DNA from 3 places in the Paenibacillus donghaensis genome. Region 1 is predicted to be linked to each of the others. Evidence: predicted binding sites of a transcription regulator. Region 1 holds the regulator's gene; each other region holds the start of a gene.

The links. The regulator Rex, encoded in region 1, represses fermentation and respiration genes when NADH is low (regulators of the CRP and FNR family bind a similar motif). The targets are predictions, from matches to a motif close to TTGTGAAATATTTCACAA.
Region 2: a site for Rex is predicted at 2,005-2,022, ahead of B9T62_RS03715 (flavocytochrome c). Genes of this name have one in related genera too.
Region 3: a site for Rex is predicted at 2,084-2,101, ahead of qoxA (cytochrome aa3 quinol oxidase subunit II). Genes of this name have one in related genera too.

Annotation. Positions count from the first base shown of each region.
Region 1 covers NZ_CP021780.1:4,320,659-4,325,359, forward strand. Annotated here, with positions in the region: gene B9T62_RS19875 (cell wall elongation regulator TseB-like domain-containing protein) at 1-159, opposite strand, end outside; gene B9T62_RS19880 (amidohydrolase) at 200-1,510, opposite strand; gene B9T62_RS19885 (redox-sensing transcriptional repressor Rex) at 1,497-2,162, opposite strand; gene dinG (ATP-dependent DNA helicase DinG) at 2,221-4,701, opposite strand, start outside.
Region 2 covers NZ_CP021780.1:919,080-923,780, forward strand. Annotated here, with positions in the region: gene B9T62_RS03710 (DUF4367 domain-containing protein) at 1-898, shown strand, start outside; gene B9T62_RS03715 (flavocytochrome c) at 2,038-3,468, shown strand; gene B9T62_RS03720 (FMN-binding protein) at 3,517-3,870, shown strand; gene B9T62_RS03725 (NAD(P)/FAD-dependent oxidoreductase) at 3,996-4,701, opposite strand, start outside.
Region 3 covers NZ_CP021780.1:8,370,683-8,375,383, reverse strand. Annotated here, with positions in the region: gene B9T62_RS37750 (TetR/AcrR family transcriptional regulator) at 1-594, shown strand, start outside; gene B9T62_RS37745 (polysaccharide deacetylase family protein) at 685-1,848, opposite strand; gene qoxA (cytochrome aa3 quinol oxidase subunit II) at 2,337-3,353, shown strand; gene qoxB (cytochrome aa3 quinol oxidase subunit I) at 3,393-4,701, shown strand, end outside.

The DNA of each region.
Region 1 (4,701 bases):
TATTTCGGTTAGTCCGGCCTGGGTTCGGGCAATATCCTCGGCAATTTGCTGCTCGCCCCATTGAGATTTCATGATATAGGCATAGAACTGGATTAATCCCACTACCAGGAGCACAATCAGTACCGATCCCAGCAGGATCCATTTTCTCCTTTTCTTCAAGGTACAGCTCCCTTTCTTACAGCCTTATACGGCCTCTTAGTTATCGTTTCAGCAGACTCTCGAAGGTCTCCTGTGCCTTGCGGCGGATGGCTTCCTCATCTAATGTCAGGCAGGCGCCATGCTTCACGACCTGCTTGCCGTCCACCCAGACATGCTCCACGTCCCTGGCACTCGCGGAGTACACTGCATGCGAGAGCAGGTCACTGTGAGGCAGCAGATGCGGCTGATCGATATCCAGCGCAATGAAGTCGGCCTTCATTCCCACCGCAAGCCGGCCCACATCCTTCAGGAACAAAGAGGCTGCACCATATTCCGTCGCCATACGCAGCGCCTCCGGGGCCGGAACCGCCGTCGGATCGCCGCTGATGCCTTTATGAAGCAGCGCCGCCAGGCGCATCTCCTCGAACAGATCGAGGTTGTTGTTGCTTGCCGCACTGTCTGTGCCCAACGACACCTTGACGCCTGCCTGCTGCAGGTCGACCACCCGGGCGATTCCGCTCGCCAGCTTCAGGTTGCTGCCAGGATTATGGGACACGCCGACTTCATGGCGGGCCAGAATGGCGATCTCCTCGTCATTCAGATGAACGCCGTGCGCCACTAGTGAAGGGCGGGTGAAGAGGCCCAGCTTCTCCAGATGCTGCACAGGACGCAGACCGTATTCCGCGACATTCTGCTCGACCTCACGTTTCGTCTCCGACATATGCGTATGCATCGGCAGATCATAATCATGCGCCGCCTGCACAAACTTCATGATATAATCCGGCGGACAGGTATACGGCGCATGCGGAGAGAGCATCGTCGTAATCCGTCCGCCCGCCGCACCGTTCCAGTCACGGGCAAACTGCACCGCTCCAGCCAGCTTGCTGCTCTGCTCTTGCGGAGGGCAATGGCCCAGGACACCACGCGTCAGAACCGCGCGGATACCCGACAGCTCCGCCACTTCAGCTACGCGGTCCATATGGATATACATATCAAGGAAGGTTGTAGTCCCGCCTTTGAGCATCTCCAGAACGGACAGAGAAGTGCCCCAGTATATATCCTCGGCAGTAAATTTTGCTTCCATCGGCCACATTTTGTCCCTCAGCCATACCTGCAGGGCAAGATCGTCGCCATATCCGCGCAGCAGCGACATCGCCGCATGACCATGCGTATTGACCAGGCCTGGCAGAAACAACAGCCGGCTGCCATCCACAATAGTTGTTGTACCGGCTCCGGCTTCAGACCAAGGCTCATCTGTACCTATGTAAGTGATGGTGCCGTCTTCTATACTCATATATCCTTGCAGAACCGGTTTCTCCGCTCCCGGAATCAGAAATCGTCCGTTTCGGATGAGCGTCCTATTGCTGCTCATTGACCGGCACCTCTTCCGCATCTTCCTTTCCGTCATGCAGATAATAAGCCAGACTCTGCAGGTCCGTTGTGAAATCCGCGGCATGAATCCGCACGTTGGCCGGGGTTCTGAGGATTACCGGAGCGAAGTTAAGAATCGCTTCAATTCCGGCTCCGACCAGGATATCCGCCACATTCTGTGCTTCCGTATCCGGTACTGTAATAATTCCGATGCGGATACCCTGGGCGCGGATGGTACTATCCAGCTCTTCCATCGGCTGCACGGTCAGGGAGTTGATGTTCTGCCCGATCTTGGGCGTATAGGAATCGAACACCGCCGTAATCTTCATGGTATCCTTCAAATATGCATTGTAGTTGGACAAGGCGTGGCCCAGATTACCGGCCCCCACCAGCGCCACATTGATCTGCTGGTCCAGCTTGAGGATATGACGGATCTTCTCAATCAGGTAAGAGACATCATAGCCAATGCCTTTGCGGCCAAAATCGCCAAAATAAGCCAGATCCTTGCGGATCTGGGCCGGGTTGAGATCCAGCTTCTGTCCCAGCTCCTGGGACGAAACGGTAGCGATCTCGCGTTTCAGGAGATCGTTCAGGAAACGCAAGTATACAGGCAGTCTGCGGACCACCGCCTCTGATATTTTATCCGATTTCATGTGTTCTCCTCCTAAATTATATTGGGTACAACAGTTAAACGTTAGGAGTAGTGCGGCGTCAGCTGACGCCGCCTTCCTCCAGCCACTCGGCGATGCGGGGAACCATCTGATCTGTCCGCATATGCTCCATCTTCGGGCCGGGCAGTGAATATAAGAAATACTTGCCATAATAGGACTCAATGACTCTCGTATCATAAACAATGACAATGCCGCGGTCCTGTGCGGTCCGCACAAGTCTGCCGAAACCCTGCTTGAAGCGGATAACCGCCTGGGGAACGGACAGCTTCATAAACGGGTTCTTCTTCTGGGCCTGCAGCAGCTCCGCTTTGGCTTCAGCAAGCGGATGATTGGGCGGCTGGAAGGGCAACCTTACGATGGCCAGACAAGTCAGCGCCTCTCCGGGAATATCCACGCCTTCCCAGAAGCTGCTGGTGCCCAGCAGCACCGAAGCCGAGCTGTCCTGGAAACGGCGGATCAGCTTGCTGCGGCTGCCACCCTCCACGCCTTGCCCCAGTACACTGATCTCCTTGGAGGCCAGCGCCTCCTTCAGCGGATCATACACCTGACGCAGCATCCGGTAGGAGGTGAACAAGACCATCATCCGCCCTCTGGTAGCTTCTGCCGCTTCAGCCAGCGACTGTACCAGGGTATTCACGAAGCGCGCGTCTCCCACGCTGCCCTTGACGCTTGGGAAGTCACGCGGAATAACCAGCAAGGCCTGCTCGCGGTACTTAAACGGCGAAGGCAGCAGCACGGTCTTCAGGCGTCCTTCCTCTGCCGTCTCGTTCAGACCCAGATTATCGATCATGAACTGGAACGATTTGTCCACCGACAAGGTGGCAGAAGTCAGCACGATGCTCTTCTTCTTATCGAAGAACAGCTCCTTCAGCTGGGAGCTGACGTCTACAGGCACAGCGTACATCTGCAAGGATTTGCTGCGGTAGTTTCCGTTCGCTTCCAGCCAGTAGACGATGTTGTCATCGTTCAGCCCCATGAAGAAACGCACCTGCTCCCGGATTCCAGCCAGATCCTTGAACAACCCGCTGATATCCGTGACCAGCCCGTCGGCAGAGGACTGCCCCTCCTGCTCGCGCATGTCGCTGAGCATCTTGTCACCCTTGCGGATGATGTCACTGAGGGCAAGGTACATGCCGTTCTCCAGCTTCGTCAGCTCATCCCAGTCATTCGGTTTGCTGCCAGGCACCAGGCGAAGCACCAGCTGACCGGCTTCCCCTGCTCCCGCATCGCTGCGTTCAGGCAGCAGCGCAAACAGCTTCTCGCTCAGTGTATCCCAGCTCTCCTTAACGGTAAGCAGATCAGGATACAGTGTGTCTATCGTCAGGCTCCATTCCGAAGCCTGTTCTGAGCCGGAGGACTGCAGAATTTGGCGCAGCGCCGGAAGCTGGCCGTTCTTGCTATCTTTGTAGAGCCGCAAGAGGGTGTGCTGCACGGTGAAATGCTTCATATGCATGCCGAGATGTTTACCTGCCACGTCCTCCAGATGATGTGCCTCGTCTATAACCAGATGCTCATAGGCGGGAAGAAGCTGGTGCCCTGCTTTCACATCGGCAAACAGCTTGGAGTGATTAGTGACCACCACATCGGCAATGCCGGCCTCGTGTTTGGCCCGGTGATAATAACATTTGCGGAACCATGGGCAGGAACGGCCCTGGCAGGAATCCGTATCGCTGGCAACCGTCTCCCAGAAATCCCCGCCCCGGCCGCTGAGGTTAAGCTCCTCGTCGTCACCCGACTCGGTCTGGGTCAACCAGACCATCATCTGAGCCGCGATCAGCGCATCTTCTCTTGGACTGACGAAATCTCTTTTGTTTATTCTATGTTCAAACTTGCGAAGACACAAATAATGGCCTCTTCCCTTAAACACCGCAGCCTTGAACGGAAACGGGACCACCTGCGTCAACAGGGGGATATCCCGTTCGCGCAATTGATCCTGCAGATTGATGGTATGGGTGCTGACCATCACCTTCTCCCCGCTGCGCACGCTCTGATAGATGGCAGGCAGCAGATAGCCCAGCGACTTGCCGGTTCCGGTTCCTGCCTCGATCAGCATATGCTTGTCTTCCGCCAGGGCCGCCATCACCTCGGCAATCATGATATCCTGGGCTTCGCGGCTCTCATAATGCGGCAGGGTTTCCTTAAGAAGCCGGGTCACCTCTTCCATATATTCTGTGAAGGAGAGCTTCAGCAGCGGATTGGGGTCGCTCTCGGCTCTCGGTGGTGCAAGCTCCGCCCAGTCGCCAACAGCCAGCGCCAACTGACGGTAGAAGGTCAGTCCATTCTCGGGCTGGAAGGTCTCCATCTCCCGCTCATGCAGCAGTCCGTCGAAATACCAGCCCAGATCACTGTCCTGCCCGCTAAGCAGCTCGCTGATTCTCTGAATCGTCAGTAGGGGAAGCTCATACAGCTCCTCAATGCATTTCAGCAGGATCAGCGCAGTAGCCAGCGCGTCACTGTCCGCCTGGTGCGGACGCTCATGCTCCACGCCGAAGTTCGCGCTGACCGCGCCAAGCTGATAGGA
Region 2 (4,701 bases), 3.4 Mb from region 1:
GGCGGCACTCCTTGTAATGGTCTTGCTGGGCGGCGGCTATACCCAGTATTCCGGTGAACTCCGGCAGGGGGCTGGAGCTCAGTATAAGGTGCTGCCGTATAAGCCGCTTCCGGCGACGACATCAGGCGGTATGATAGAGAAGACGGAAGAACCCCTGGTATACCTTCTTCCCGAGGTACCGCTGAGCAAAGATAGTAAAGGCTACAAAGAGAATAAACTCAACGAAATGAAAAGGTCAAAGGCCTACAACATCCTTGAGAAGCTGCTGCCTCCTGGGGAGTATGCCTCTTATGTTATGTCACGTACAGATCAGAAAGATGCTTCTTTTGGAGTTAGCACATACCGTCCGCTGCTCACATTCAAGGACTATGCCGCCTATAAGACCAGTGTAGAGAAGTACAACGCTCCGATAGTGATGCAGCCGGGGTATATGCCGGAAGGCTATGCCTTGGACCAGGCAAACATCAATCCTTCTTTCTTGAAACATTCAGATGAGAAGCAGCTTGAGGGCGGAAGCGAGAAAGACCTGGGAGACAACTTCCGGATGACGTGGAGAGTAGAGAAAGCGGAGAACATTGGCTATTTCACTTCTTCACTGGTGTACAAGAAGGGGAAGGTTCAGGTGAAAATCAATGCCTCACGTGTTGATGACAAAAGTAAACCTGCATATTCGTTGCCGTGGAACAAAAATACAAAGGTAGAGAATATTGAGATTGACGGCAAGCAGCTCATTTATGTCGATAACTCCAGCAACAAGGAGATCGACATGGGGTCTATGTATAACCTATACTGGTCTGACCCCGAAGCGCAGATTGTCTATTCCGTGGGGGTTCGCCAGAAGGATTCCGAATTAACCAAGGATGAGATCATCCGCATTGCCGCGAGTATGATGAATTAAACGAACGCAGATTGGGCGCTCAGGGCTGTTTCGCTATCTATGATAGCGGGACAGCCCTCGAGCGTTTTTTGCATGTGCGAAGGACTGCATATTCGTGAGATTTTATAAGAATTCGTGCATTGCTCTCATATGAACTTCCAATCCATATTATTACTATAGCAATGTAGCAAGATAATACAGATTATAGCCTCTCGGAATAAGGAGCAGTATGAAGGGGCTAAACCAGAGAAAGTGCATAATTAGAGCTGGAAAAGATGGAATATGAAAACCAGTTTCAAAAAAGGGCAGACCTCAAGTGGGTACAGTGTGCTATACTGCTGCGCACTGGGGCACTTATCTTTTGAATGAATTTTTTCATTGTTATCACTCCTCGTATGGATCTATGTATGGTGAATTTGTTACCAAAGGGCCAAACCACAAGAGATACGAAACGTTGTCAGCACTCTTCGACGTCGAGTGCTAGTATTTTTAGCTATCATAGTTTTTTGGAAAAGTATAGAGTTTTTTACGAACGTTAGTTCGACAAAATTCGATGATATAGAAATGTTTAGGTTGACCTAAAGTTGATTCGGTGCATGCGTGTTGATTTGCGAAGCAACAAATGGGCCATTTCTATATGTAGTAGCTACAGTCTCACCCTTTCTCAGCGCTTGGACAACCTGAGCAAGGCGGGTTTGAGCGCAAGAAAGGAGCCAAGGCCTACATCGGTGGGGGTTGGCGGCTACGCCTTTCTTCCACAGGCCATTCTCAGGAATCGGCAACGTAAAAGGAGTTACGACAGATTTAGATAGCAGCAGTCTTCCCCACGTTGTAGAGTCCGGCACTTTTAAAGGATACCGCCAACCGTGCTCTGTAAGTACTTTCTAGGACTCTGCCTGGCTCTGGAGTTGACCGAGTGTTGACTCTTGATATTCCCAAAACTACCGGAATGCCGATACATCGCTATAACTCCAGCATAAGAAGCCCGCGTCCGACGCGGGCTCTTTGCCTATGCTGTCCCCCATGAGCATCCCACCTCTCCAACCGAAAGATCCAGTTACTATAATTACTCAATCATTTCTTTAGTTACGTAAGCTTCAACCCCCTCCATGTTCACGTTATGATTATTGTGAAAACATGCACAAGGGGGCAAGGACATAATGAGAAAAAGCAAATTGGCCTTAAAGGCCGGTATGGTTGGAATGCTGTTGAGTATGCTTATCCTTCCAGCTTGCAGTAACAGTGATGAAACTACAGATATCGTGATTGTCGGCGGCGGCGGTGCAGGCATGACGGCGGCCATTGAAGCGCATAACAAGGGTGCCAGTGTCATTCTGGTGGAGAAGATGCCAATGCTTGGCGGCAACACTGTGCGGGCGGAAGGCGGACTTAATGCCGCAGGAACACCTTATCAGAAAGCTGCGGGCATTGAAGACAGCCCAGAGCTGCATTATCAGGATACGATGACTGGCGGACATAATCTGAATAATCCTGATCTGGTCCGCACGTTGACAGAGAATGCTGCGGCTTCTGTGGAGTTTCTGAAGGAGAACGGTGCAGAGCTGTCTGAGGTTGGCCGGGCGGGAGGCGCCAGTGTGAACCGGATTCATCGGCCAGCCGGCGGTGAAGCTGCGGGCAACTTCATCGTAGTGGCGCTGAAGAAGAAGCTGCAGGATGAGAAGATTGACGTGAGACTGCAGACTACAGCGACGGAGATTATCAAGAATGAGGAAGGAACCGTTACAGGCATCAAGGTGAAGGATAAAGAGGGCAAAGAATCCACCATTCAGGCCAAGGCGATAATTCTGGCAGCCGGCGGTTTCGGAGCCAATCTTGAGATGGTCACCAAATATCAGCCTGGGCTGGCAGGATTCTCCACAACCAACCATGCAGGGGCAACCGGCGACGGAACAACCATGGCGGAGCAAATCGGCGTCAAGCTGGTAGATATGAAGGAAATCCAGATCCACCCGACTACGATCCCCGGCAAAGGCGTGCTGATCACGGAAGGCGTGCGCGGAGACGGAGCCATTCTGGTCAATGCGGAAGGCAAACGTTTCACCAATGAGCTGCTGACCCGTGATGTGGTGTCGAAGAATATTCTGGCTCAGACCGACAAAATCGCCTATATCATTTTTAATGATGAGCTGCGCGCCAATCTGAAAGCTACCGAGGTTTACTTCGGGATGGACCTGGTTAAACAAGGCGATACCGTTGAACAGCTGGCAAGCGAAATTGGCGTAGATCCGGCAGCTCTGGCAGAAACGGTTTCGAAGTACAGCGGATATGTTGCTGATAAGAATGATGCCGACTTCCAGCGTCCAGACCTGACGTTGTCCCTGGCTACCGGCAAATATTATGCAATCCAGGTGACGCCCGGCATCCACCATACTATGGGCGGTGTAGCCATCAATACCAAAGCCGAGGTGCTGGATACTTCGGATCAGATCATCCCGGGGTTATACGCAGCGGGTGAAGTCACTGGCGGTGTACATGGGGCGAATCGTCTGGGCGGCAACGCACTGGCGGATATCGTAACCTATGGCCGGATCGCAGCGGAGGAAGCAGTCCATTCGTTAGGCAGCAAGTAAAGGTCCTACAGACAACAGATAACGTATGAACAAATAAGGAGAATAAACATGAACAGAACCAAGAAATGGGCTATGACTGGTGCGCTTGCTGCACTGATTGCATTGACGGCGGGGTGCTCCTCCGGAGGGCAATATGTAGATGGCACTTATGAAGGCACAGGCAAAGGCGCCAGCAGTGATATCAAGGTTTCGGTTGAAGTGAAGGATGAGAAAATCGCCAGCATTGAAGTTGTGGAACAGAAGGAAACCCAGTCCATGCTGGATGCGACTATCGAAACTACCATTCCGGAAATTATCGAGAAGCAGACCACAGAAGGTGTAGACGCCTTATCCGGTGCTTCCGGTTCCAGCGGCGGCGTGATTGAAGCGGTAAGCAAGGCGCTTGAAACTGCGAAGAAGTAACGGACTGCTTGGAGTTTATATGGAATCATATCATTTATTGTATTTAAAAAAGACACCCGCGGCTTACAGGCTGCGGGTGTCTCTCTATGTTGTAGCGTAATAGCTGCACACTGTTGTGCCCGTGCTTATACCTTGGACGGAAGCGGTTCGCTCCCGTCCGGATTAGGCTTCGCTGTGCGCGTCAGCGAGAACAGCTCCAGCTCCGGGCGGTGAATGCCGGCCAGTGTGTCAGCCAGCAGCTCGGCTGCGATCATGCTGAAGACTGTACCGTTGCCGCCATAACCTTCAATGAAGTAGCAATGCGGATACTTAGGATGCGGGCCGATATACGGCAACCCGTCGCGGGTGGAGCCGAAGACTGAACCCCAGGCGAACTCGACTTCGGTTCCCTTGATCTCGGGAAACAAGGCTTCCAGCTCTTCCAGTAGCCGCTGGCTCTGGGACAGGACGCGGATATCGCGGCGCTCCGGGTCGGTCAGCGCCTCATCCTTGCCTCCGGCGATCATGCATCCGTCCTCCGTTGTGCGGAAAAACAGATACGGGCGGGCGGTTTCCCAGAGCAGACTCCGCTCATGCCACTTCGGCATCTGCTTAAGCGGACGCGTCTTGATGGCATAGGTATTGATCAGTTCGGCTCCCCGGTCTTTTTTCATCTGCTGTGTTTCATACCCCAGGGCAAAAATCACGTTCTTCGCAAAGATAAGGCCGCCCGCCGTGTGGCAAACTACACCATCTTCGTTGTAGTCATAATGCAGTGCTTCAGTATGCTCAAACACCCGCACGCCCTGCTTGGCGGCTCTGTCAATCAGGCTGCACACCATGCGGAAGGGA
Region 3 (4,701 bases), 4.1 Mb from region 1:
AGAACGCCCCGGCAAAACCGGAGCATCAAGACCAAAGAAGCCATAACCGAGGCGGCTATGAAGCTGTTCTCCGAGAAGGGCTATCATCAGACCAATACGAAAGAAATTGCCGCCGCCGCAGGGGTATCCACAGGCAGCTTTTATTCCTATTTCATAGATAAACGCGCTGTTTTTATCGATGTGCTCAATATATACAATGAAGCCTTGCTGTCCCAAATTAAGACCTCGCTTGCCGAAACCGACCTTGACCAACTCGACAAAAGCGCACTGATTGTTCACCTTGTAGATACTCTTATAGAGTCTCATCAGGTCTACACCGGGTTCCATAAAGAACTAGCGGTAATGGTGCTTATGGATGAGGGCATACGGCAACTGATGGAGGAACAATACGAATTAGGCCGCCAGCTCACGCTGCAATATCTCCAGCAAGGCCAGAAAGAAATCAAAACATCTGATTTGGAAGCTACATCAGTCGTCATATTCGAATCCACTGGTGTTATCGTAGATAAAATCGCCTTCTCCCCAGGCAAAATCTCCCCTGACCGCTTGAAATCGCAGCTTGTCCAGATGATTACCGACTACCTTTACAAATAGACACGAGTACAGTGGTACGCAAAAAGGCGGCAGTCGAGACTGCCGCCTTCTTATTAACTTGCTCTATTCTCCAATGCCAACCCCTCCCGCCTACCGGACATCCTTCCAGAAATTAAGCGGACGGGTATCCTGCGTGATTACGCTGAACTGGTAGCCCTCCTTCTGCAGGGACTCCAGAATGCGCGGCAACACCTTAAGGGTCGCCTTCTGGTCATGCATCAGGATAACCGGGTTGGTCTTGGACTTCTTCAGCTTGTTCACCTGATTCATCACCGAAGTATAGATTCTGTTGCTGTCCTCTTTGTATCTCCAGTCTTCCGAATCAACGTTCCAGTCCCACAGCTGGTAGCCTTGTCCAAGCACCTTGTCGCGGAAGGCTTTGGTGAAGTAGGGCTTGCTGCCATAGGGCGGACGGATTAATGTAGTCGTCTTCCCTGTAATCTTCTTCACAATGGCTTGATTACGGTCCATTTCCGACAAGGCCGCGGACGGCGAAGCGTAGAATTTCTCTTTGCGGTGAGTCATGCCATGCAGTGCCAGGCTATGCCCTTCTTCGGCCAGCCGTTTCACCTGGGTAGGATAAGTGTTCATATTAGGCCCGATCATGAAAAAGGTTGCCTTCACCTTATAGTCCGCCAGCACATCCAGCAGTTTGGAGGTTGATGCCGTTGGTCCGTCGTCAAAGGTCAGATATACGGTCATTCCCGGCTTACCGCTTGTCTTTGGCGGATTCGCCGGACTTGCCGGAGACACCGGTGGCACTGCGATAACCTTCGGCTTCAGCTTTTCCTTGTACTGGGCCACAAAAGCAGCATCATCCAGCTTGGCCGAGGCATCCCTAACTCTCAGCAGGTAATTGCCCGACTGGTATGAAATCTGCAGCCCCAAATAAGTGGTCAGCTTCAGGGGGGCCATCAGCATGCCGCCACGCAGGAAGGTGTGCAGCTTCACTTCGCTTCCATCGTGAAGGAGCGCACGCTCGTGATCATTCAGCAGCAGGATCGATCTGCCTTGACTCTTGACCTGGAAGCCCTCCTTCTGGCCGGTCAGGCTCAGACTCAGTGCCTGGGTAAGCTCCCGAAGCGGAACATAATACGTATTATCGACGGAAATAGCCTCAATCTCCGTTAATTCATCATTAACTCCCAATCGGAGCGTAGCCGAACCGGCTGCCTCAGCCGTACCTCCAACCTGCAAGAGTCCCACACATACGAATAAAGACATCAATATTAGACATACTTTCTTAAAGGGCACAATCAGCAATCTCCCATCTATGTATATTTTCTATAACCATAGCATATATAAATAGACTGATATTTGAGAGATTGTAACCATGTGCAGAAAAAATTGTTACCTTTGTCATGCATAAAACGCTGTTCTCATGCAGCCGTAAAAAATGTGAAAACCCTGTCAAAAGCTGTCGTATCAGCGTTTTCGAGAAAAACCAGCCATTGGGGACAGCTTATAATTGTGACGAAATTAGTAACAATAGTGAAATATTGAACAAATGATGAACACATTTTTAAATCCTAAAACCTGCGCCACTACAGTGATCTATGTCATATCAAAAGAAATTAGTAGTGAAATGATCACATATATTTAACGAAATCGCCATTTTTAAGGGTTAAAATAGCCTTTTTCCTAAAAAATGTATTTTGCATTATGGGTAAAGAGTTCTTACTATAGATACAGGTTAAGTTTGTCGGCCACTACTTAGAAGTATTGAAGGAAGGAGCTTAAGCATGAATAAAAAGGGACCGTTATACGCTTTATTTATCAGTCTGGTTTTACTGTTGCCGGGGTGCAGTTCGATTGCTGTACTCAATCCGAAAGGACCGGCTGCACGGACATTGTCTGACACCATCATTCTTTCGATTCTTGTCATGCTGGGTGTTCTGGCAGTTGTCTACATCTTATATATCTTCATTCTGGTGAAATACCGGGCCAAAAAAAGCAACGAAGGCTACATTCCTCCTCACGAGGAAGGCAACAAGTGGCTTGAAGCACTCTGGATTGCCATCCCGATTGTGATCGTGGCTTTCCTCTCCGTGGTGACTGTCAAATCCACATCGGCCGTAGAGAACATAGCAGAGGATTATAAAAATCAGAAACCTCTTGTGATCTACGCCTCCTCTTCCAACTGGAAATGGCATTTCAGTTATCCAGAAGAAGGAATTGAAACGGTCAACTACGTAAACATGCCTGTTCACCGTGCCGTTGAATTCAGAATGTATTCGTTCGGTACGATCACGAGCCTCTGGATTCCGCAGCTGGGCGGACAGAAATACGCGATGAGCGACATGCTTACGAAGCTGCACCTGTCCGGCGACACTGTAGGTTCTTACATTGGTAAGAATGCCAACTTCAGCGGCAAGGGCTTTGCCCACATGGAATTCGAAGCACTCGTCATGAGTGATGCGGATTATGCGGACTGGGTGAAGGAAGTCAAAGAAACTGCGCCTGAGTTGACCGAGGATGAATTCAAGGGACTGCTGGAAATGGATTTTGCCGGACGCAAAACCTATTCCTCCACTCACCTGACCTTCAGCCCTCCTCCGGGTGATCACAGTGAACATATGAGCGGTGACGGTACGGAAATGGATATGGACAATGGCCATATGGACCATCAGGACAACAAGGATATTCATCCTTCACCTGAACCGTCCAGCCAGACTGAATTTGACGGCGAGCCGAATCCTGAGCTGGATCAGCCACTTCCAACCTCTGCTGTAGATGAAGAAACTCATGAAGGCCACTAACAGCGGCTTATAAGAAACAACCTGAAAGGAGCCATCCTAATGGATTTGGAAAGATTTAAGGTTCACGGCGAACCCTTGATATACGGAGCTATGATTAGTATCGTTCTGGCTACCATCGGCATTATCGTCGGCCTGACCTATTTTAAGAAATGGGGTTATCTGTGGCGTGAATGGCTGACTACCGTTGACCACAAAAAGATCGGGGTTATGTATATCCTGGCCGCTCTGCTGATGTTGTTCCGCGGCGGGATCGACGCCATGATGATGCGTCTGCAGACCGCAGCGCCCGAGATGAAATTCCTTGATGCCCAGCACTATAATGAGGTCTTTACGACCCATGGCCTGATCATGATCCTCTTTATGGCCATGCCTTTTATCATCGGTCTGATGAATGTGATCATTCCGCTGCAGATCGGCGCAAGAGACGTTGCTTTTCCGCGGCTGAACGCCGTCAGCTTCTGGCTCTTCTTCTTCGGGGCGATGCTGCTCAACATCTCGTTCGTTATCGGCGGTTCACCGGATGCCGGCTGGTCCGCTTACTTCCCGCTGGCGAGTCTGGAGTTCAGTCCGACCGTCGGGAACAACTACTATTCACTGGCCCTGCAGATTTCAGGGATTGGTACCCTGATTACCGGGGTTAACTTCATCGTCACTATCCTTAAGATGCGTGCACCTGGCATGAAGCTGATGAAGATGCCGATGTTTACCTGGTCCGTTCTGATCACCAACGTGATTATCGTCTTTGCCTTCCCGGTACTGACGGTTGCACTGGCGCTGATGATGTTCGACCGGATCTTCGGCTCTCAATTCTTCACGATGGCCAACGGCGGGATGGATATGTTGTGGGCCAACCTGTTCTGGGTGTGGGGACATCCCGAGGTGTATATCGTTGTCCTGCCTGCGTTCGGGATATATAGTGAGATTGTCGCCACCTTCTCCAAAAAGAACCTGTACGGCTATACCTCCATGGTATTCAGTATGATAATCATCTCGCTCCTGTCCTTCCTGGTATGGGCTCACCATTTCTACACGATGGGCCAGGGCGTGATGGTCAACAGCTTCTTCTCGATTACCACGATGGCGATTGCCGTACCAACCGGGGTCAAAATATTCAACTGGCTGTTTACGCTAAGGAAGGGCCGAATCTCCTTCACGACCCCGATGCTCTATACCCTGGCGTTCATTCCGATCTTCACGATCGGCGGGGTGACCGGAGTCATGCTGGCGATGGCCAGTGCCGACTATCAATACCACAACACCATGTTCCTGGTAGCGCATTTCCACTACGTGCTGATTCCAGGTGCCGTGTTCGCCGTCATTGCGGGCTTCCATTACTGGTTCCCTAAGG